DNA from 4 places in the Hafnia alvei genome. Region 3 is predicted to be linked to each of the others. Evidence: predicted binding sites of a transcription regulator. Region 3 holds the regulator's gene; each other region holds the start of a gene.
What was found. The regulator LexA, encoded in region 3, represses DNA repair genes until DNA is damaged. The targets are predictions, from matches to a motif close to TNCTGTATGTACATACAGNA.

Region 1 (5,440 bases), 3.3 Mb from region 3:
TGGCCGAAGCTTTCCAAAGTATTCTGAAAGTTGAGCTGGCTGCGGTAGAGAAAAACCTGAGCGTTCAGGTGGAAACCGCACACAGCGATTCTCAGGCTCTGACCGCCGACAGCCAACAGCGCTTTATTGCCCTGCTGAACGCCACGCCAAACGGCGTGATCCGCATGAGCGACGAAGTGAAAGGCGTAGTAGAAACGTCTCTGAACGTAGGTGTTGTCACCACCGACGCGAAAGAAGCGCAAATTATCTGCCTGATCCGCTCGCTTATCGACAGCGGTAAAGATGCCGTGGTTAGCCAACTGAACTCTATTGGTGAACTGGCTGGTGCGCAGGTGGAAGCCAAAGGCAGCTACCCAGGCTGGAAACCGGATGCAAATTCTCCGGTGATGCATTTGGTGCGTGAAACTTACCAGAAGCTGTTTGATACCACGCCAAACATCATGGTTATCCATGCGGGTCTGGAATGTGGTCTGTTCAAAAAACCTTACCCAGAAATGGATATGGTGTCTATCGGTCCAACCATCACTGGCCCACATTCACCGGATGAGCAAGTTCACATTGCCAGCGTAGGCCAATACTGGCAGCTGCTGACCGCTCTGCTGAAAGCGATCCCAGAGAAAGCCTAAGCGCTAAGTCTTTGCGTGTTACAGAAGCCAACCCGAGGGTTGGCTTTTTTTATCCCTTCACGCCCTTAAACCTAACCATCAATATCCAGCGAAAGCTGCTTTTCTAGCTGTGGATCGAGCAGCGTGACGTGCAGCCCCACCAGCCGCACACCTCTGCCATTTCGGCGTTCATCCCAAGCCTGCTGCGCTATCTGGAATAAATCGCGCTTATCCAGAATCGACCACACATGCTCCTGCGTTGTCTGCTGAAAATCATGAAATTTAAGTTTTACGCCCTGCCGTGCAATATGCAGATCTGGCTGCACTTTCGCCAAGCGCCGCTCCAGTTCTTCATACAGTTTTTCCAGTAAAACCTCGCACTCTCCCCAGCTATGAATATCTTCTGACAGCGTTCTTTCCACGCCAACGGACTTACGCAGCCGATCGGGCATCACTTCTCGCTCATCCTGACCGTGGCAGCGTTCCCAGAGCACGCGCCCAAACTTGCCAAAACGGCGTAGTAGCTCGGCCAAATTATAGCGGCGCACGTCGGCGCAGGTATTCAGCCCCAGTTCACTCAGTTTGGCGGCGGTCACTTTGCCAACGCCGGGGATCTTTTTCAGCGGCAACGTGAGAATAAAATCATCAACCTGCGCGGGCGTAATCACATACTGACCATTAGGTTTATTCAGATCGGAAGCAATTTTTGCCAGAAATTTGATCGGAGCAATGCCTGCCGACGCCGTCAAATTGAGCTCTTCGGCGATTTGTTTACGGATCTGCTCTGCAATCAACGTGGCTGAGCCGTAGCACTGGGTGCAGTCGGTAACATCAAGGTAGGCTTCATCGAGCGACAGCGGCTCTATTAAAGACGTATAACGCTGGAAAATCTCACGTATGTGGCGCGAGACATCTTTGTAGACTTCCATTCTTCCCGGACGCAACGTGAGATGCGGGCACAGCTTAAGCGCTTGTCCTGTCGGCATAGCACTACGCACCCCGAATTTACGCGCGGCGTAGTTTGCTGTGCTGATCACCCCGCGGCGATCGCGACTCCCGCCAATCGCCAGCGGTACATCGCGTAACTCAGGGAAATCACGCATTTCGACTGCGGCATAAAAGCAGTCCATATCGACATGTATGATTTTGCGCATAGAGAGAATGATGGAGTTAATGACTGTATAAGTATACAGTTTAATTATCGAAAAAGGGAAGTGGAGGAGTTCGTCCGCCTTTCATTTATGGGGCTACTGTGTAAGATTCCGCCCGCCTGTTCATATCGAACTTCATTGATACACTGGTGAAGGCGTACGTGCAGAGACCACCAGCGCGTGGTCTCTGCACGCGCGCGCTTTTATCCGAGACGCCATTTCCGCTACGGTTTGGTATCGCCCATCCAGGGCGCCCCAAACTCCACCGGTACATCCTTATACCGGCGGCTCTCCCAACCAAGACAAAAGCACGAGATATTGAGGGTTGCTTTTTTCGGCACATTACCGAACAGCCGAGTAAATCATGGAGGTTAGGATTCGCCGATTGATATCGGCGAAAGAACGACGGAGGCATGGATGCCGATTGTCGTTCGTTCCGTTAAGACCGGAATATGAAACGAGGGAACCCACGAAGTGGGCTGAAAGGTGGTGCCAAGCCGCCTTGCTCGGACGCCTGCACAGTGTATATGTATGCTTCGATGTGCTAGGCGTACGAAACTATGACACTCGCGAGCTATCCCTATTCAACTGGCACTGCCCCTTCATATAATCCTATGCTTCTCCAGCATCTCACGTCGGGCTTCTTCGCGCGCCATGCGCTTTTTACGCGCATCGCAGGGCTCAGGGCAGTCGCAGACTTTTTCAAGGCCGAGGTTGGCGATGCCGCCGCAGCTGCCGTGGATGCTTTTACGCTTAATGATATAGCCGATAGACATTCCGGCAATCACCGCTAAAAACACCACAAAGGTCGCAATAAACACCGTCGCCATATTATTTACCTTTTTTTGCCTGCACCAAATAAGGCTTAAAGGCATCCGAGTAACGATCCTCAAAACCGTTTTCAGTTTTCACAATCATAAATACCGGAATACCCAGCAGGTTTGCCAACGCCATTCCGCGCTCTGGCCCCATCACGTCTAACCCAGTCGACAGGCCATCTGCCGTCATACAGCTAGGCGCCAGCACGGTGATTGAAACCAGATGATGTGTGACCGGACGCCCTGTTTTAGGGTCAATTTCATGCGAGAAACGCTGGCCGTTTTGCTCAAAATAATTGCGATAATCACCGGAGGTCGCGATAGCCATCTCGCCCGGCTGAATAATGACCTGAGCGCTCTGCTGTAACCCAGCCTGCGGTTTTTCAATGGCGATGCGCCACGGTGCGCCGTCTCCGTTGATGCCACGCGTTCTCACTTCGCCGCCAATATCCACCATATAATTAGTGATCTTTAACGAAGCAAGATATTCGGCCACAACGTCCACGCCGTACCCTTTCGCAATAGACGACAGATCGAGATAAAGCTGAGGAATATTCTTCACCAGCGCATTACCCTGTACGGATAAATGCTCAATGCCGATCCAACCACGACGCTGGTTAATTTCTTCATCCGTAGGAATACGATCGGGACGACCTTCTGGCCCAAATCCCCACAGATTAACCAATGGCCCAACGGTGATATCCAGCGCGCCATCGGTGACTTTATTAATCCGAATCGCCTCTTCAACCACTTTTGCGGTCGCAGCCGAAACTGGGAATGGCGTATTCACCTCGGTGCTTTGGTTAAAACGGCTCAGCTCAGAGTTGGAACGGTAGGTCGACATCTGATCGTTAACCTGCTCCAAACGCTTATCCAATTCGGCTTTAATTTTTTCCGGCGCGGGCATCCCTGAGTCACTGACATACTTGATGGAGTAATAGGTCCCCATCGTTTTGCCTTCAATGTTGACCTGCTCCGGCCCACATCCCGTCAGCAAAAAAGCCAGCCCGCAAAAAGCCAGCCAGCGTGTATTGCGAATAAAAAACGCGGTCGCCCGCGCAGTATTATTTGTCATTATGTTCAACCCGTTTTTTGGCGACGCCACAAAAAGCTTATCAACAAATAGATAGCCATGGATTTCAAGCTGCAGGAAGGCGGCAACTGAACGAATCCCCAGGAGCTTACATAAGTAAGTGACTGGGGTGAGCGAAGGAAGCCAACACACCTGCAGCTTGAAAGACAGTGGCTATCAGCCGCCGAAGTCATCGAGCATGATATTCTCGTCTTCTACCCCGAGATCTTTCAGCATCTTAATAACCGCAGCATTCATCATCGGCGGCCCACACATATAGAACTCACAATCTTCCGGCGCTGGATGCGCGCGCAGATAGTTTTCGAGTAACACATTATGAATAAAGCCAGTGTAACCCGTCCAGTTATCTTCAGGTTGAGGATCGGACAATGCGATGTTCCACGTAAAGTTTGGATTCTCTGCCGCCAGTTTGTCGAAATCTTCAACGTAGAACATTTCACGGGTTGAGCGTGCACCGTACCAGAAGCTTATTTTGCGTTTGGAATGCAGGCGCTTGAGCTGATCGAAAATATGCGAACGCATTGGTGCCATACCCGCACCGCCGCCGATAAAGATCATCTCCGCATCGGTTTCTTTGGCAAAGAACTCACCAAACGGTCCTGAAATGGTGACTTTATCACCCGGTTTTAACGACCAGATATAGGAAGACATAATCCCTGGAGGCGCATCTGGCATACCCGGAGGCGGCGTAGCGATACGCACGTTGAGCATGATCAAGCCTTTCTCATCGGGATAGTTCGCCATTGAGTAGGCACGGATCGTGGGTTCGGTAACCTTGGACTCAAAGCGGAACAGATTGAATTTGTCCCAGTCGCCACGGTATTCCTCTGGCACATCAAAATCGGCGTAGCGCACATGGTGCGGTTCACATTCGATTTGGATATAGCCACCGGCGCGGAACGGTACCGCTTCACCTTCAGGGATACGCAGCTTGAGCTCTTTGATGAAAGTCGCCACGTTATCGTTAGAGATAACTTCGCACTCCCATTTTTTCACACCGAAAATCTCTTCCGGCAGCTCAATTTTGAGATCTTGTTTCACGCTAACCTGACAGGCTAAACGGCAGCCTTCTTTAGCTTCGCGCTTAGAGATATGCGCCAGCTCAGTAGGCAAAATATCGCCGCCGCCTTCTTTAACGTGTACACGGCACTGACCACATGAGCCACCGCCGCCACAGGCAGAAGAAACGAAAATGCCCTGATTTGAAAGCATGTTCAGCAGTTTGTCACCGGCCGGAGCATCAAAGCTTTTCTCCGGATCGTGGTTAACTTCTACATGTATGTCGCCGGTATTCACCAGCTTAGATTTGGCGAACAAGATCAAGACGGTCAGCGCCACCACGATCAGGGTGAACATCGCCACACCCAGAATAATTTCTTGCATAGGTTCCTTCCTGTCCTATCAGAGGTGTACGCCGGAGAAGGACATAAAGCCCAACGCCATCAGGCCCGTGGTCACAAAAGTGATGCCCAGCCCACGTAGCCCAGCAGGCACATTGGCATATTTCATTTTTTCGCGCAGACCCGCCATCGCCACGATAGCCAACAACCAGCCGATCCCTGAACCAAAACCATAAACCACGGATTCGGTGAAGTTGTAGTCACGCTGAACCATGAATGACACCCCACCAAAGATGGCGCAGTTAACGGTAATCAGCGGCAGGAAAATCCCCAGCGCGTTATAAAGCGATGGGAAGAAGCGGTCGAGGATCATCTCGAGGATCTGCACCAGTGCCGCGATAACGCCGATGAAGGTGATAAAGCTTAAGAAGCT
Region 2 (5,440 bases), on a different replicon from region 3:
AGTATGATTTCATGATTTCATTATTACAAAAATGATTAATTTTCAGTTGTTTACGGCTCCCAATCTCGCAGGCTGGGAGCCGTAGTGCTCTGATGCTAGTCGTCGTCAGGAAACATACTATTACTGTTAGACCGAGTCTTAATGACGTTGATATCTTCTTCAGATTTAGTGGGTTCGCTCTTAAAACCTTTACTTTTCTCTGCAGTCACCGACTGACCAAGGCGATTAAGTATTGTTTCTACCATCGCATCATCGGGTGAAAATGCATCTGGAATTACGCTACTTATAATTCGTTGAATATCCCTGATGGTTATGTCTTTAGTTGCTAGTTCGGCTATCAGATTAGGAATGCGGCGGTCTATTGCTGCTAAAGCAGCGCCAGTTAACAGAAATGCCCGCATAGTTCGACCTCGCTCTTTTAGACGAGTTTCGTCTAGTAAATCGCTGGCTAACTTATCTCCTATCTCTTCTGTCGGATATAAATTAAACGCTATCTTACGGGCACCATCTGTATTAGCCATTGCTGCTTCCTTCCTTCATTTCTAGCATGCCAAGAACCAGATCAAACTGTGGATTATCACTTGTATAAAAACGAGCGGCTGGGATGTTTGTATTCTTCTGGATATCTTCAGCAATCAATTTCGCGCCCCCTCCTACACACATGATATGTGTATAACCGTTAAACCGATCTATAACATTGAGCACACGATTTACAAGGAGTTTCTTTTTAGCTTCAATTGCGTTAATGACTTGAGTTCTCATCTCGGCATCTGGTAAACGGTGTTCTAACCAACCGTTCTCATCGCGATTTATGATCATCTTATCAGCCTGAAGTGAGCTGATACGAGTATATGATGCCAGTACATTTTTTATGTCATTGGTGATGATAGAAACGCCGATTTTAGGATCGCACCACGTATTGGTTATACCAGACATTTTGCTGCGTACATGGGATACATCCAGTGTCGTACCCCCTAAATCAACAATAAGCAGTGAATCATCATCCTCAAGCCCTGTGAGCACGTTAAATCCTGCAGGTATACTCTCCGGCAGTACTGATACCTTACCTATTGAAAACCCTGATTTATTTCCCTGTAGAGAGACAGTTCGTTTCACGCTGTTTTTCTTACGCGTGATGTTTTCAGTTTTAGGCTGGAAGTCTGAATCAAGATACTCGGATAGTGGGAGAGTTACGACAACGTCGATGTCCTGCGGCTTAATTCCTGATTGGAGTAAGGCGTGATGGATAGCCACTGTATTGACAAGACTGTATTGATAGCGTGTTTCGGTTGTAACAACAGCGTCAACGCTGCCTGGATCAAAGCTAAATTTCTCACCCTCGATTTCATAGTTGGCAGATATTTGATCGCTGAATAAATTTAGCGACCATTCCGGTTTAAAACTGTTAGGACTGATAAAGGTTTTAACTTCACCATTATCTTTCCAAGCGAGCTTAATGTTCGTAGAACCGTCATCAACATATATACGCATCATAAACCTCAAAAAGTCACTAATCATGTTTAAAATACACATATATATTACTATGTATACATATATGTGTTCTTGTTGGGATTTTACAGGCTTAGTGAGTGGTTGTAAATCTCATATCAATACATATATGTGTTTTTAAGTATTATCATATGAGCATTTTATGGTTGATGTTTTTTAGTTGCGCACACCTACATGTCATATATATGACATGTAGGTGTCTTTTGTTAACGAGCTATCTAGCGTGTGACCTGAAGCGTTCTCTGGGGGGTTATGACAAGGCTGCGATAGGGAGATCTTTCCATTGCGTCGTATATGCTGGCGATAGCATTTCTCTTTTCATCCTCCAGCCTTTCTCAATCCCCTGTCCGCCAAACCATACTTTTCCGACACCTGTGCTGTTAATGCGATCGACAACTTTCATCAGTTGTTCACTGTTCGCGCGCGGCGGCGTCTCATCAAACATGTCTATCTGTCCCGGACGACTGCAGAAATCATTGAGCATGATCCCCGCTTTTTGATAGCGATATCCATCCCGCCAGATTTGAGACAGCGCTTTCATCGCAGCTGCGACAATATCGCGCGTATCCTGTGTGGCCAACATCATGATCTGATTAGCACTGTTGCCGTACTGCGGCTCGTTGGCATACGGACTGGTACGCAGAAAAACGCTAACGTGGCGGCAATACTGCTTTTCCTCACGCAGCTTTTCAGCAGCACGTTCGGCGTACTGACATATCGCTTGTTTCATGTCCTGCAGCTGCGTGATGCGTTCTCCAAAACTACGGCTGCAGATGATTTGCTGTTTTGCCGGCAGCGCTTCAATCGATATACAGGGTATGCCGTTTAACTCTCTGATGGTTCTCTCAACAACGACGCCGAATGTTTTCTTCATCAACTGCAAGTTCGCGTCAGCCAGCTGCAGGACCGTTTCGATACCCATTAAGCGAAGTTTTGCTGACAGCTTGCGTCCAATTCCCCATACCTCGTCGACCGGAAGCAGCGCCATCAGTTTGCGCTGACGTATGCGGTCGCTTAAATCGACGACGCCTCCCGTGGCGGGCCAGGTCTTTGCTGCGTGGTTGGCTAACTTGGCCAACGTCCGCGTTTGTGCGATACCAATGCCACAGGTTAGGCCCGTTCGTTGGGCTACGGTCGCCCGAACTCGTCGTCCATAATCAAGATACGGCTCGCTGGCATCGATGCCGGCTATCTGTAGAAATGCCTCATCAATACTATAAATTTCCAGCGACGGTGCCAGTGACTCTAATATCGACATTATCCTGTGGCTGATGTCGCCATATAACGCGTAATTCGAACTGAAACAGGCTATCTGATGCTGTTGAATCAATGCCTTAGCTTGAAAGAATGGGGCGCCTCGTTTGATGCCGAGTGCTTTCGCCTCTCTGTTCGCTGCGACAATCGCGCCGTCGTTGTTGCTAAGCACGATCACCGGTTTTCCCTTCAAGTCGGGCCTAAACAGTTGTTCGCAGCTGGCGTACATCGCATTTACATCGCAGAGCAGGAACATATTAACTTTTGTCCAGCGTATGAATTGCGTGCGTGACTACCCCAAAGATATCCAACTCGTCAGGATCGACAAATATTGGGCTGTAAGCACTGTTCATCGGCTGCAAGCAGAGCTGCGGATGTGTGCAAAGCCGCTTAACCGTGAATTCTCCGTCCACTGCAGCGATGACCGTATCTCCGTGAGACGGTGTCAGGGCGCGGTCTACCACCAATAAATCGCCTGACAAAATGCCCGCTTCAACCATTGATTCACCCTGCGCACGAACGAAGTATGTCGCTGAAGGGTGACGGATACAGAAATCATTTAAATCGAGCTGCGCTTCAATGTAGTCCTGAGCCGGAGAAGGAAAACCGGCCGCGCAGGTATCGCTAAAAAGTGGCAGTTGAAGGCGTGAGGTTGTAATGGCCGTGATGATTTCTGCTTTCATTGTTAAAACTCATAATACTGTATGGATTACCAGTATTATGAGCGGGAATGTTCCTATATGGCAAGTTGGGAAAATTCCTTTTTCCTAATGACGTGTTTTAACTGAAAAAGAATTCGCCATTTTATCTTCCGGTGGCTCAAAAAATAAACAATTGAAGGTTTCTCTTGTCACATCCCTCTCTCGATCGGTTACGGGCAGGTTATCCACAATGTTCTGCAGTCATTATGTGGATAGTCCGTCCTGTGCCGTGCCCGCACTTTAGCCGGGCGGCTGCGTCGTCAAGGGAAGCTATCGCCGGTGCTCGCCCGTTCCTGACGTTAACGGCGCATTCAGCCCGTTAACGTCACGCTGCGGCCTGCGCGCCGCCCCTGACGTCTTCGCCAAAAGCCCGTCTGTTGTGGGGGCACGGCACAGAAGGGTGCCGGATGCTGAGGATATTTCTATGTTGAAACCTGATGTAACCGCGCGGTCAATGACAATCGCTGCCTTTAAAAGCCGACTTTCACGCTACCCCGACGATGCCTTGTGTTGCGGGACGTTCTGGCTGGCCGACGACTTTTTATCCCTCGACGACACGCTCGATGAATACATGATTGAAGCGGCTATGGAGCGTGCGCAAGACAGCCATGATGCCAATATCGGATTAAATTGGGACGCTCTGCAGTGTGCGATTGATGAGGTCAAATCCGTATGAATACGTGGCTTGTTGGATTCGCCGTTGAAATCAGCGGCGTGGAAATGATGGTTTACCATATGGTTTCTGCGCAGACCCCGGAGCTTGCCGAGGCGGGAGCAATGATGATGGGACGCACGTGGTGGGAGGACGGAAAAACTGTTCACGAAGGGTACAGCTGGCGCTGGCCATGCGGGAGTGTTTGGTTTAACAGCATCATTTTGCTCGACGATGTTGAGAACAGTATTGTGCGTGGGCTGAAGTTCCTTGATGCATGGCCTGTGACCGGAACACTGGACGACCCCGTCATCTGTGACGAATACGGTAATGACTGGCGGGAAATAACCCGCTAATTCAGACAGGGCAGAGTGACTGCCCTGTTCTTCGACGTCTGTATATAAGGATGTCGCAACGCTCCTCATCCACGCCGCTGCGCGGGGGACTCCACTGCACGGTGCCAGTGTGCCGCAACCGGTGGCCACGGGGCGGGCGTTTTCTCCGCGCCTGTTCGGCGTCGTTGTGATTTTACGCCATCCAGACGCCCTTTAAGGATCGCCCTTCAAGCCGCTTTCGCGGCATATCCTCGCCGTCAAAAAGCCGACGACTCCGGTATTCCACGGTCAGCTTGACCCGTTACCGGTCACGGCCTACAGGCCCCGTGCAGTAGGGAACGGGAGCCGTGGCGGCTCCCTCCTGCGGGCACCCTAACCCGAGGAGACTTTCTTATGTCACGATTTGTGCAGGGCAATTGCGTCGAAATTATGGCTGGCTTTCCAGACAACGCCGTCGATTTTATTCTCACCGATCCTCCGTACCTTGTCGGCTTTCGCGACCGTCAAGGCCGAACGATTGCGGGTGACGTCACGGACGAATGGTTACAGCCAGCTTGTCATGAGATGTATCGCGTACTGAAAAAAGACGCGCTGATGGTCAGCTTTTACGGCTGGAACCGTGCCGACCGCTTTATTGCTGCGTGGAAAGCCGCAGGGTTTAGCATTGTGGGGCATTTCGTTTTCACTAAAACTTACACGTCAAAATCGGCCTACGTCGGCTACACACATGAATGCGCTTACATACTGGCGAAAGGCCGCCCACGCTTGCCACAACACCCGTTGCCTGATGTGCAAGGTTGGAAATACAGCGGCAATCGGCATCATCCGACCGAGAAGCCCGTCACGAGCTTACAACCGATCATCGAGTCTTTTACCGCCCCTGGCGCGATTGTGTTAGACCCCTTTGCAGGCAGCGGTTCGACCTGCGTCGCGGCCCTTCAAGCTGGACGTCGTTACATCGGCATCGAGCTCCTTGAGCAGTATCACAA
Region 3 (5,440 bases):
TTTCCTTTACGAATATTTCTTTTATTACTCCTAGTCTCGACATTATTGGTCGCAGCGTTGGGGAAATATCTATCCGCCTCTTTTGAAGATTATCTCAGCAATCATGTACGTGATATGGCAATGAACCAAGCCAAAATCATTGCTTCAATTGATAGTGTTGTCACGGCGGTGAAAAATAGAGATACCAAACGTCTTGCCATTATCGCCAATAAATTAGGTACCGGTTCGGATTTTGACTATGTTGTTATCGGGGATAAAAATTCTATCCGCTTATATCATCCCAACCCGGCCAAAATTGGTCTTCCTATGCAGTGGAGTAAGCCCGGGGCACTGGAGCGTGGTGAGAGTTATTTTATCACCGGCAAAGGCTCTATCGGTATGGCAATGCGCGCGAAAACGCCAATTTTTGATGAGCAGGGCAAAATTATTGGTGTCGTTTCGCTTGGCTATTTGGTCAGCAAAATAGATAGCTGGCGGCTAGACTTTTTACTGCCTTTGGCAGGCGTATTTGTCTTGATTCTGATTATCTTGATGCTGCTATCGTGGATGTTTGCTTCGCACATTCGTCGACAGATGCTAGGGATGGAACCGCGCCAAATTGCGCGCGTGGTACGCCAACAAGACGCGCTGTTTGGTTCAGTATATGAGGGACTTATTGCGGTCGATCCCGATGGGTTGATTACTGCGATCAACCGAAATGCGCGCAAAATGTTAGGGTTACGCTCGCCAGGAAGGCAATGGTTGGGGAAACCTATCGAAGAGGTTGTTGATCCTGCGGGCTTTTTCACGGAACAGATTGAAGAAAAGCGGCAAGATGTCATTTGCACTTTTAACGGCTTAAGCGTGATTGCTAACCGTGCCGCCATACATTTCGGCGATGAGCTATTGGGCGCAATTATCAGTTTTCGTAGCAAAGATGAAATTAGCACGCTTAACGCCCAGCTCACGCAGATCAAACAATATGTTGAAAGCCTGCGCACGTTACGCCATGAGCATCTTAACTGGATGTCGACGCTCAACGGGCTATTACAAATGAAAGAATATGATCGTGCGCTCGCAATGGTAAAAGGTGAGTCACAGGCGCAGCAGCAGCTTATTGATAACCTGAGAGGTTCTTTCGACGATCGTCAGGTTGCGGGGCTGCTTTTTGGCAAAGCACAGCGCGCTCGTGAACTAGGACTAACGTTTAATTTGGTTGAAGGCAGCCAGCTACGTCAGTTGCCTGAAGGGCTAGATAGCACGGAGTTTGCGGCCATCGTGGGTAATCTACTCGACAATGCCTTTGATGCTAGCCTGAAGAATTTGCAGGGTAATAAAACCATCGAGCTGTATCTTAGCGACGAAGGCGAGGATGTGATCGTGGAAGTAGCCGATCAAGGATGTGGCGTTCCTGAGTCTTTACGTGAGGCTATTTTTGAGCAAGGGGTAAGCACCAAAACAGAAGACGCCGGTGAGCATGGTATAGGACTATATCTGATTGCCAGCTATGTTGGCCGCTGTGGTGGTGTGATTACGTTGGAAGACAACGAACCTTGCGGAACTTTATTTTCCGTATTTATTCCGAAAGTGAAAAAGACTTATGACACAACCAATAACGATTCTAATTGTTGAAGACGAGACTCCGCTTGCAGAGATGCATGCGGAGTTTATTCGCCATTTCCAAGGCTGTGGTCAGGTATGGTTGGCGGGAAATCTTGCTCAGGCCAGAATGATGATTGAGCGATTCAAACCCGATCTGATCTTGCTGGATAACTATTTACCCGATGGCAAAGGCATCACGCTACTGCACGAGTTAACTCAGGCTCGTTTCCCCGGTGGTGTGGTCTTTACCACTGCTGCGAGTGATATGGATACGGTGTCAGATGCGGTGCGCTGCGGCGTATTTGACTATTTGGTGAAGCCGATTGCCTACGAGCGCTTAGGGCAAACGCTTGAGCGCTACCATGTGCGCAAGCGAATGCTAGCCAATAACGATAGCGCCAGCCAACGTCAGATCGATGATATGTTCAATGCCTATGCGCGTGGTGAACAGAAAGAAGAGCTGCCGGTTGGCATTGATGCGCTGACCTTAGATAAGGTGCAAAAGCTATTTGCCGATCCCGAGGCGCGTCATACCGCTGAAACCGTTGCGCAGGAGCTTAAACTTAGCCGAACAACGGCACGGCGCTACTTAGAGTTTTGCGCGGGTCGCCATCTGATTATGGCTGAAATCGTGTATGGAAAGGTTGGCCGCCCACAGCGAACCTATAGAGCGCCAGAAACGGCCAAAAAAGGCTGATGAATTGGCAGATTATTGACGGGTAGCTGGCTGAAAATACAAAAAATGCACGCTCAATGTAGTTCAGTTGCGCTACGGCTCAATCTTTATGTATTTCACGGTTTCAAAATGGTCGCTACCTGTATATACTCACAGCAAAACTGTATAAACAAACAGGTGGTGGAATGAAAGCACTTACAGCCAGACAGCAGGAAGTCTACGATCTGATTCGTGACCATATTGAACAAACTGGCATGCCGCCAACCCGAGCTGAAATTGCTCAGCGCTTGGGATTCCGCTCTCCTAATGCGGCCGAAGAACATTTAAAAGCGTTGCAGCGCAAGGGTGTTATTGAGATCGTTTCCGGTGCTTCCCGTGGTATTCGCTTGCTAATGGAAGATGAAACGGGCCTGCCTTTAATTGGCCGTGTGGCAGCGGGTGAGCCGCTGTTAGCGCAAGAACATATTGAGGGCCACTATCAGGTGGATCCTGCTTTATTTAAGCCAAACGCGGATTTCTTACTGCGTGTTAACGGCATGTCGATGCGTGATATCGGTATTTTAGACGGCGATTTGCTGGCCGTACATAAAACCCAGGATGTGCGTAATGGACAGGTTGTGGTTGCGCGTATCGAAGATGAAGTAACGGTTAAGCGTCTGAAAAAGCAAGGTAATATTGTCAAGCTGTTGCCAGAAAACAGCGACTTCGAGCCTATCGTTGTTGACCTGCGCGAGCAAAACTTCACGATCGAAGGTTTAGCGGTGGGCGTTATTCGTAACGGTGACTGGATCTAAAACTTCGGCTGTTGTGTTTAACATCACACCGATAGACTAAGCCCCTTAATTGGGGCTTTTTTATGCGGCATATTTGTTCATGTCTGAAACCTTTTTTTGTTGGGATAACGAGTAGGTTATCTGGAATGAATTCAAAAAATGAAAATGCTTACACCAACCGATAAGGCGCTGTGGATCCTTGCACTGCCGATGATCCTGTCGAATATCTCTGTTCCTTTATTAGGGTTAGTCGATACCGCTGTGATTGGGCACTTGGATAGCCCTGTTTATCTTGGTGGCGTAGCCGTTGGCGCGATGGCTACGTCATTCTTATTTATGCTGCTGTTGTTTTTACGCATGAGCACCACGGGGCTGACTGCGCAAGCATTCGGCGCGGGGGATAAAACGGCGCTGGCTCGCGCGCTTGTGCAGCCGCTGCTCATAGCGTTGCTGGCAGGGGTTGCTATTATCGCGCTGCGACAACCTTTGATTAACGGCGTGCTGCGGATTGTCGGCGGCCATGAAGATGTGCTGGAGCAGGCTCGTTTGTTTATGCAGATCCGCTGGCTTAGTGCGCCTGCTACGTTGGCAAACCTCGTTATTCTTGGCTGGTTGCTAGGCGTTCAATATGCCCGTGCGCCGGTCATATTGCTGGTTGTGGGCAATGTTATTAACATCACGCTCGACCTGTGGTTTGTTGTTGGTCTGGGCTGGAAAGTGCCCGGAGCGGCAAGTGCCACGGTGATTGCTGACTACGCGACCTTTTTACTCGGGATCGGCCTTGTTTGGCACGTGATGAAGCTGCGCGGCCTGCATCTGGAATATTTCCGCAATGCGTGGCGGGGAAATCTTCGCCGCCTATTGGCGTTAAACCGTGACATCATGCTGCGTTCTTTATTGCTGCAATTATGCTTTTCATCGCTGACTATCCTTGGGGCCAGAATGGGAAGCGAAGTGGTGGCGGTGAATGCGGTTCTGATGAATTTACTGACATTTACCGCCTATGCTCTGGATGGCTTTGCCTATGCGGTGGAAGCTCATTCAGGGCAGGCCTATGGTGCACGCGACGGTCGTAAACTGCAGAAAATTTGGCATTCCGCCTGTCGGCAGGCCGGTATCGTAGCGGTATTTTTTGCCATGCTGTATGCCGTATTTGGCCAGCAAATCATTCAGATATTAACCTCGTTGCCAGAAGTACAATCGTTGGCGTTGCACTATCTGCCATGGCAAATTGTTTTACCGCTGCTGGGCGTATGGTGTTACCTGCTGGATGGGATGTTTATCGGTGCGACGCGCGGTGCTGAAATGCGTAATAGCATGGCCGTTGCCGCTGCAGGTTATGGCTTAACGTTATTAACGCTCCCTTGGTTAGGTAATCACGGTTTATGGCTAGCTTTAGCGGTATTTTTATCACTACGTGGTCTTTCCTTGTGGATCGTCTGGCGGCGTCATTGGCGGGAAAAAACATGGTTTCCAGCCAATAATGTTGAATTAAATTAGGTCGTTATAGCGTTAAATAATCATGGCAATGTGATAATTCCGATAGTTTTTGCATTGCCCTAAAATGACGCGTTATTAATATTTGCTTACATTCTAACTGATAAAAATTATTCTCCGCTTATTCCCTGTTTTCTCTCTGCTTTTACGCCTTGTTGCGAAAGTTTTTTGTTTAATATTGCCGATTATCTAGCTGAAAATATTTTTATGCTCAGTATCCGCTAGTCTTAATGGTGAACGTTAACTGATGCCTCACATCGCAGTTATTAATTTAATCGAGTACAGATGTGTGGGGAATATATTCCATTACATAAGTGATACGGAGTTATTATGAATAAAGATCAAGCGAGCGGTAACTGGAAGCAGTTCAAGGGAACAGTGAAAGAAAAATGGGGTAAGTTAACCGACGATGATCTTACCGTAATCGAAGGGAAACGTGACCAGCTGGTAGGTAAAATCCAGGAACGCTACGGCTATCAGAAAGAAGCCGCTGAGAAAGAAGTTAAAGCATGGGAAGATCATAATAAATATCGTTGGTGATATTTAATCCTACTTGCTAAATAATCGCTCTGCAAACACGCATTATAAATAAAGAACGGATACGAATATTAAAACGGAAAATATTCCTTTATTAATAATGTGCCACTGCTGATATTAATTGCAGATGATTAAAAAAAGAGCCGCAGGTGCGGCTCTTTTTCATTCTATTATATAAAAACTATTTTTTCTTTTTTGGTTCTGAATGATCGTGATGGCACGTATCGCGGTTATCGCAGGATTCTATTTTCCCACAGTCTCGACATAAACCATGTGCTTCTACCACGCTATGCTGCAGCGAGAATCCAGTCAGTGCTGCAAGCTTTTCTAAATGTTCCTGCACATCCTGTGTGGTTTGTTCAGTCACTTGACCACA
Region 4 (5,440 bases), 2.3 Mb from region 3:
TCTCGCGCCAAGCGCCGGAATAGAGTTATTCCTAGTGGGCCATTACCATCGGCAGGTCGCTAAAACGCGTGGTATATGCTGGAGATAACATGTTGCGCTTCATCTGCCAGCCTCTCTGTATTCCCTGCCCAGCAAACCATATTTTCCCGCGTCCTTTATTATTTATCTCATCGAGCACTTTCATTAGCGCTTCAGCATTGGGCTTAGGGCTAAACTCATCAAACAGATTTAGCTGCGAAATACCGTGATCGTAGAAATCGCCGAGCATAACGCCCCCCTTTTGATAGCGCTTGCCGGGCTTCCAAATGTTATCTAAGCAAAGTAATGCGTGTTTGATAATGTCTCGCGTATCATTCGTGGGAATTTCTAACCGCGTCGACGCCAAGTTGCTGTAATGCAATTCATACTCAGAAAATGGCGAGGTTTTAATAAAGCTACTCACGTGCTTGCAAAACTGACCTTCCCTTCGAAGTTTTTCTGCCGCCCTTTCGGCATAACTACAGATAGCCTCCTTCAGATCCTGATACTCAGTAATTCGCTCGCCGAAGCTACGACTACACACAATTTGCTGCTTTGTCGGCGCAACATCTTCAATGCTTAAACATGATTCACCACGTAACTCCCGCACGGTTCTTTCAAGGACAACGGTATAGTTACGGCGAATATAGGCCAGATCCATATCAGCCAGCTTCAGAGCCGTATCAATACCCGCATTTTTGAGCGACTTAGATAGTCGCCGGCCAACGCCCCACACCTCTTCAACGGGCATTAATGCCATCAGTTTGCGTTGCCTTAGCTTATGAGATAAATCGACAACGCCTGCGGTTTGCGGCCACTGCTTTGCCGCATGGTTGGCAAGCTTAGCCAACGTTTTCGTCGGAGCAATACCTATCCCCACGGCAAGGTGAGTACTCCGCTTGATTTGCTCACGGACTTCGTGCCCATACGCTTCTAGATTATGGCAATGACTGACGCCTCGCAGATCCAGAAACGCCTCATCAATGGAATACACTTCAACACGCGGTGCCATGGCCTCAAGCAGTAACATCACTCTCTGGCTCATATCGCCATAAAGCGAGTAATTACTGCTAAAAACGTGTACGCCATATTGTTCGAACAGCTTCCGCTGTTTGAAATAAGGCGCTCCCATGCTGACGCCGAGCTTTTTGGCCTCCGCAGAGCGAGCAATGACACAGCCGTCGTTGTTTGAAAGAACCACAATCGGCTTGCCATGCAAGTCTGGGCGAAACACCGCTTCGCAGCTGGCATAGAAACTATTCACATCAACAAGGGCAAACATTAACGCGCCTCATTGATCACAAACTTAACGACCCCGAATGTCTCAAGATCTTCCCCGTCATTGAATTCGATCGCTGGGTACTCAGGGTTTTCGGCAATTAGCATGATCCTCGGGCGGGTTACATAGCGCTTTACCGTGAACTCTCCCCCGAGGCACGCAATAATAATGTCGTTATGCTTAGGCCTAATACTCGAATCCACCAGCAGTAGTGAACCATCAAAGATCCCCGCGCCCGTCATTGACTCACCAGAAACGCGCACAAAATAGGTTGATGCCGGATGTGCAATGAGTAGCTCATTCAGATTAATAGGTTTATCGATGTAATCAGCCGCAGGGCTTGGAAAACCAGCAGGCACGCTGTCGGCATAAAGCGGTATTGATACTGAGAGCTTGCTTAAACAGGCAGGATAGAATTTCATCATGTTAAACCATTAACTGTATATTCATACAGTATAGTGCGTGATTCTAATGATGAACAGCCTCTACGTCCAAGATTGGCAGGTCTATGCGAGAAAGTTCTGATTTGGAAAGAATTATATTTTTTTCAGCTCAGTTCTTATTCTGAACCAGCTTGGCCCTGATAAAATGCGGCGAATCTACGCCCCAGAAATAACATGAGTTTTCCTCTGGAGTATTTAGCAGCGATTTTTTAGTAACGTAAATTGGTTTACTTAATATTGAAGTATGGATTGATAAATTTGCGAAAAGTAAACCGAGTTATTTTGGAAAATCGTAATATGTTACCAATAAAATTATTAGGATGGAAACCATCTAGCTATGAGATTTATTGCCAGGCTTATCACACATTTGGTGGGAGTGTATGCAACCATCCTTTAGTATTAAAAATACTGGAGGATAGAGACCCCAACCAAATTCAGTTTTTTCATAAAAAAGTGAATGGAAAAATCGTTGGTGCATTATTCACTGATAAACGTGGGGAGATTATTCATCCATACAAGAAAATCCCCGTTATATTTGAGAACATTATTCTACCCGTTTCACCAGAACTGGGACGTTGTTATCTGCCTGCAAAATCGAAAGAGCTCTCAATAAAGCATAAAAAACAGTTCATTAACTTCACCTATGGCGTGTTAAACCGTCGATCAATATGTCTTGTTAAAGATTCATTTTCTAAGAAAACGAATAAGAAAAGACAATCTGAGATGAACAAGTTTCTCAACAACGGCGGAGAAGTGGTTCCCGTTTCCGCCTTTAGCAGCGAGCAGCTCAGCACAATTTACCTTAAATTATCTGGTATGCGTTGGGGGAGTCAGCATCATCACAGTGATATCAAAGAGCTGGCCGACTTTATAGAATCAATCCGACCAATGATTTTTGGCAACGTCTTGTTCTATAAGGGTGAAGCCTGTGCTTACGACTTAATTTATCAAGCAGAGTGCAATAATTGGATCTATTTTGACGATCATAATGGCGGGATTAACACCGATATAAAAGATTTTAGCGTAGGAAGCCTTTTACTCTTCGCTAATATCAATACTGCCCATAGCCTTTGCCAACAGAAAAATAAGGAATTTATTTTTAGTATTGGCAGATCAAACGATAAGTGGGCCTATAAAGGACTATGGTCAAATGAAATAAAATTAGGGAAGTCTATTTTTTAAACTCACAGGTACTATGCAAGTTTAATGTTAGAACTTATATAAACATGTTAACGCCGAAGTTATAAATACACTCCGGCGTCATCGTCATATAATGCAGGTCATATAGTGCGGATAGCGCGTCAATGTTTATCGCTACGCAAAACAGCCGAATATCAACAGCACAAACAGCCCATATCCTCCACTGACAATAACTAATGCACGCCCATCCACGCTGCCACGACGAAAAATCTGCCAGAGATAGACAATGGCTAGCACGGTAGCAATGCCTGCGACCAGCAGCGGACCATCAAATAACCATGGTGTGAAAAATAGGCCTAGCGCGCTGGGAATGGTAGCTTGAATCATCATCGCGCCTGAAATATTCGCCAGAGCTAAACGCTCTTTACCCTGACGCACCCAAATTAACGCGTTCATTATTTCAGGTAGTTCAGTCGCCACCGGACTCAAAAATAAAGCCACTAAGTGTGGAGGCCAATGCATAAGGGTTCCAATATCCTCAAGTTGGCGGATGAAAATATGCGAGGCTATCGCAATAACGGCAAGCGATAAAACAATTTGCGGAACAATCCAACCCAGAGACGGCTCAATCGCTGAGGGGCGAATTTTGAGCGGTTCAATCATTTCTTCTTCGGGGGCAGTATCGCTATTTCGAATTTCCCGCCAAACATAGAGCGCATAGGCCACCAGAAATAAAACGCCCAGCCATGGCTTCAAAGTAAAAGCAACCAAGCCTAACGTCACTTTAACGATAAATACGGCAAGAAATGCGCCCTGATCATGGCTCATGCGCGCATAGTCGGCGCGTATCTGAGTGCTTTTTCGATTGGAACGGCGATGGTGCCAAATCAATGCTAATCCAACCACGGCATAGGCCAGAGTCGCCAACACGAGCGGCCCTCCCATTGCGGCCCCCACGCCAATATTTTTTTGCTCTGGCGTACCGCCGAAAACCACGGCCATAAAGGTCACGGTACTTTCAGGCAGCGCAGTACCAAAAGCAGCAAGCACAGAACCGACGGCTGTAGCGCCAATATTTAGCCGCCGCCCAAACCATTCGATTCCATTAACAAAACACTCACAGGCTAAATAAATAGCGATCGCAGAAAGGAAAAAGAGGGTGATTGTTTGATACATGATAGTCATGTGGCCGGGCGAGTCGGATCCCAATGGTGCAACAACACGACTCGCCCGGCAGGGAAAGTGTATTGCGACCAAAAGTCTCGCCTGGCTATGCTTTCGCAATGGCTGACCACGCCATGAGGAAATAAACCTCAAGTTTGTTGACGTGGACTCCTTAGCAGTACTCCCAGTACGGCTGAAGGATGGCTACTCCCCAATGATAGTGCCGCGCATGCTACCAGAACTAAGCCCACGAGTCTCGGGCGTTCAAACGCAGCCATCATTTTGTTTTTATTCTGTTTAGGTTCGAAGAGACAGAGAAACCGTTGCCGCTATTGCATATGAGATATTCTCGCTACGACTGCAATGTGGGCCGATTGACATCAAACCCACCGATTTTTCGACCCCACGTCAGAATGGCTACTGATCTTTATCTGTTTTAGAGTGAAATGAAAGACGAGTCTTGAAATAGGCTTTAACGCTCTCCCCCATCGCGTGAATTTTGGCGTCAATATCCTGACATAAAAACTCATCGCTGTTCATTGCCCTAACTCTCTGTAACGCGAACTCGTCTATCTCTTCTTTTTGCTGTTCGGTTAACTCATTAATATTCTGTTGTTTCATTGGGAGTAAGACCTCTTATTGAGTCGTTGAAATAGGCTTGGTGAGCACGGCCCTTTGCGTATGGCTCGTTAACATTGAGCAGGACGCTACTGCTTAATTATAAGAGTAATTTCCATATCATTTATAAATACACACTACACAGGTGTTGCGCCGATCATTGATAGCGTCGCTGTTGCAGTCCGTCAGTGGCTGAAAACGGGCTTAATAACCACCAGCAAACTTAAACAATGCAGCGATCGGCCACGACAATCTGGCATCACATCAAAAACTACAGGTATAATCTCACCATTATCCCCTGAATTTAGATACGAACATGACAAAACTCACGTTACAAGAACAGATGCTTAAAGCCGGACTCGTCAGCAGCAAAAAAATGGCCAAAGTACAAAGAACGGCTAAAAAATCGCGCGTTCAGGCTCGCGAGGCGAGAGAGGCCGTAGAAGAAAATAAGAAAGCACAGCTTGAGCGCGATAAACAGCTGAGCGAGCAACAAAAACAAGCCGCTCTATCGAAAGAATACAAAGCCCAAGTGAAGCAGCTTATTGAAATGAATAGAATTGACATTTCAAAAGGCGACATTGGCTTTAACTTCACTGATAATAATTTAATTAAGAAACTCTTTGTTGATAAGTTGACTCAATCACAGCTGATTAGCGGTCGCCTCGCGATTGCTCGTTTAGTGATAGATGGCAATAGTGACGCTGAGTACGCAATTATTCCTGCCAGCGTAGCCGATAAAATTGCGCAGCGTGATGCAGACAGTATCGTATTGAAT

Region 1: a site for LexA is predicted at 1,781-1,800, ahead of dinB (DNA polymerase IV). Genes of this name have one in related genera too.
Region 2: a site for LexA is predicted at 3,462-3,481, ahead of umuD (translesion error-prone DNA polymerase V autoproteolytic subunit). Genes of this name have one in related genera too.
Region 4: a site for LexA is predicted at 1,734-1,753, ahead of umuD (translesion error-prone DNA polymerase V autoproteolytic subunit). Genes of this name have one in related genera too.

Annotation. Positions count from the first base shown of each region.
Region 1 is NZ_OZ061315.1:3,690,940-3,696,379, forward strand. It holds gene pepD (beta-Ala-His dipeptidase) at 1-626, shown strand, start outside; gene dinB (DNA polymerase IV) at 698-1,759, opposite strand; gene nqrM ((Na+)-NQR maturation NqrM) at 2,359-2,586, opposite strand; gene AB3Y96_RS17405 (FAD:protein FMN transferase) at 2,588-3,652, opposite strand; gene nqrF (NADH:ubiquinone reductase (Na(+)-transporting) subunit F) at 3,824-5,050, opposite strand; gene nqrE (NADH:ubiquinone reductase (Na(+)-transporting) subunit E) at 5,069-5,440, opposite strand, start outside.
Region 2 is NZ_OZ061317.1:79,238-84,677, reverse strand. It holds gene AB3Y96_RS23505 (plasmid partitioning/stability family protein) at 96-521, opposite strand; gene parM (plasmid segregation protein ParM domain-containing protein) at 514-1,491, opposite strand; gene umuC (translesion error-prone DNA polymerase V subunit UmuC) at 1,760-3,019, opposite strand; gene umuD (translesion error-prone DNA polymerase V autoproteolytic subunit) at 3,021-3,446, opposite strand; gene AB3Y96_RS23485 (hypothetical protein) at 3,889-4,140, shown strand; gene AB3Y96_RS23480 (hypothetical protein) at 4,137-4,472, shown strand; gene AB3Y96_RS23475 (DNA methylase) at 4,845-5,440, shown strand, end outside.
Region 3 is NZ_OZ061315.1:372,016-377,455, forward strand. It holds gene dpiB (sensor histidine kinase DpiB) at 1-1,611, shown strand, start outside; gene dpiA (two-component response regulator DpiA) at 1,580-2,278, shown strand; gene lexA (transcriptional repressor LexA) at 2,443-3,051, shown strand; gene dinF (MATE family efflux transporter DinF) at 3,190-4,530, shown strand; gene AB3Y96_RS01710 (CsbD family protein) at 4,858-5,067, shown strand; gene zur (zinc uptake transcriptional repressor Zur) at 5,246-5,440, opposite strand, start outside.
Region 4 is NZ_OZ061315.1:2,688,973-2,694,412, forward strand. It holds gene umuC (translesion error-prone DNA polymerase V subunit UmuC) at 32-1,300, opposite strand; gene umuD (translesion error-prone DNA polymerase V autoproteolytic subunit) at 1,300-1,719, opposite strand; gene AB3Y96_RS12920 (GNAT family N-acetyltransferase) at 2,023-2,922, shown strand; gene AB3Y96_RS12925 (sodium:calcium antiporter) at 3,055-4,056, opposite strand; yybP-ykoY riboswitch at 4,149-4,276, opposite strand; gene AB3Y96_RS12930 (hypothetical protein) at 4,462-4,665, opposite strand; gene AB3Y96_RS12935 (DUF2058 domain-containing protein) at 4,979-5,440, shown strand, end outside.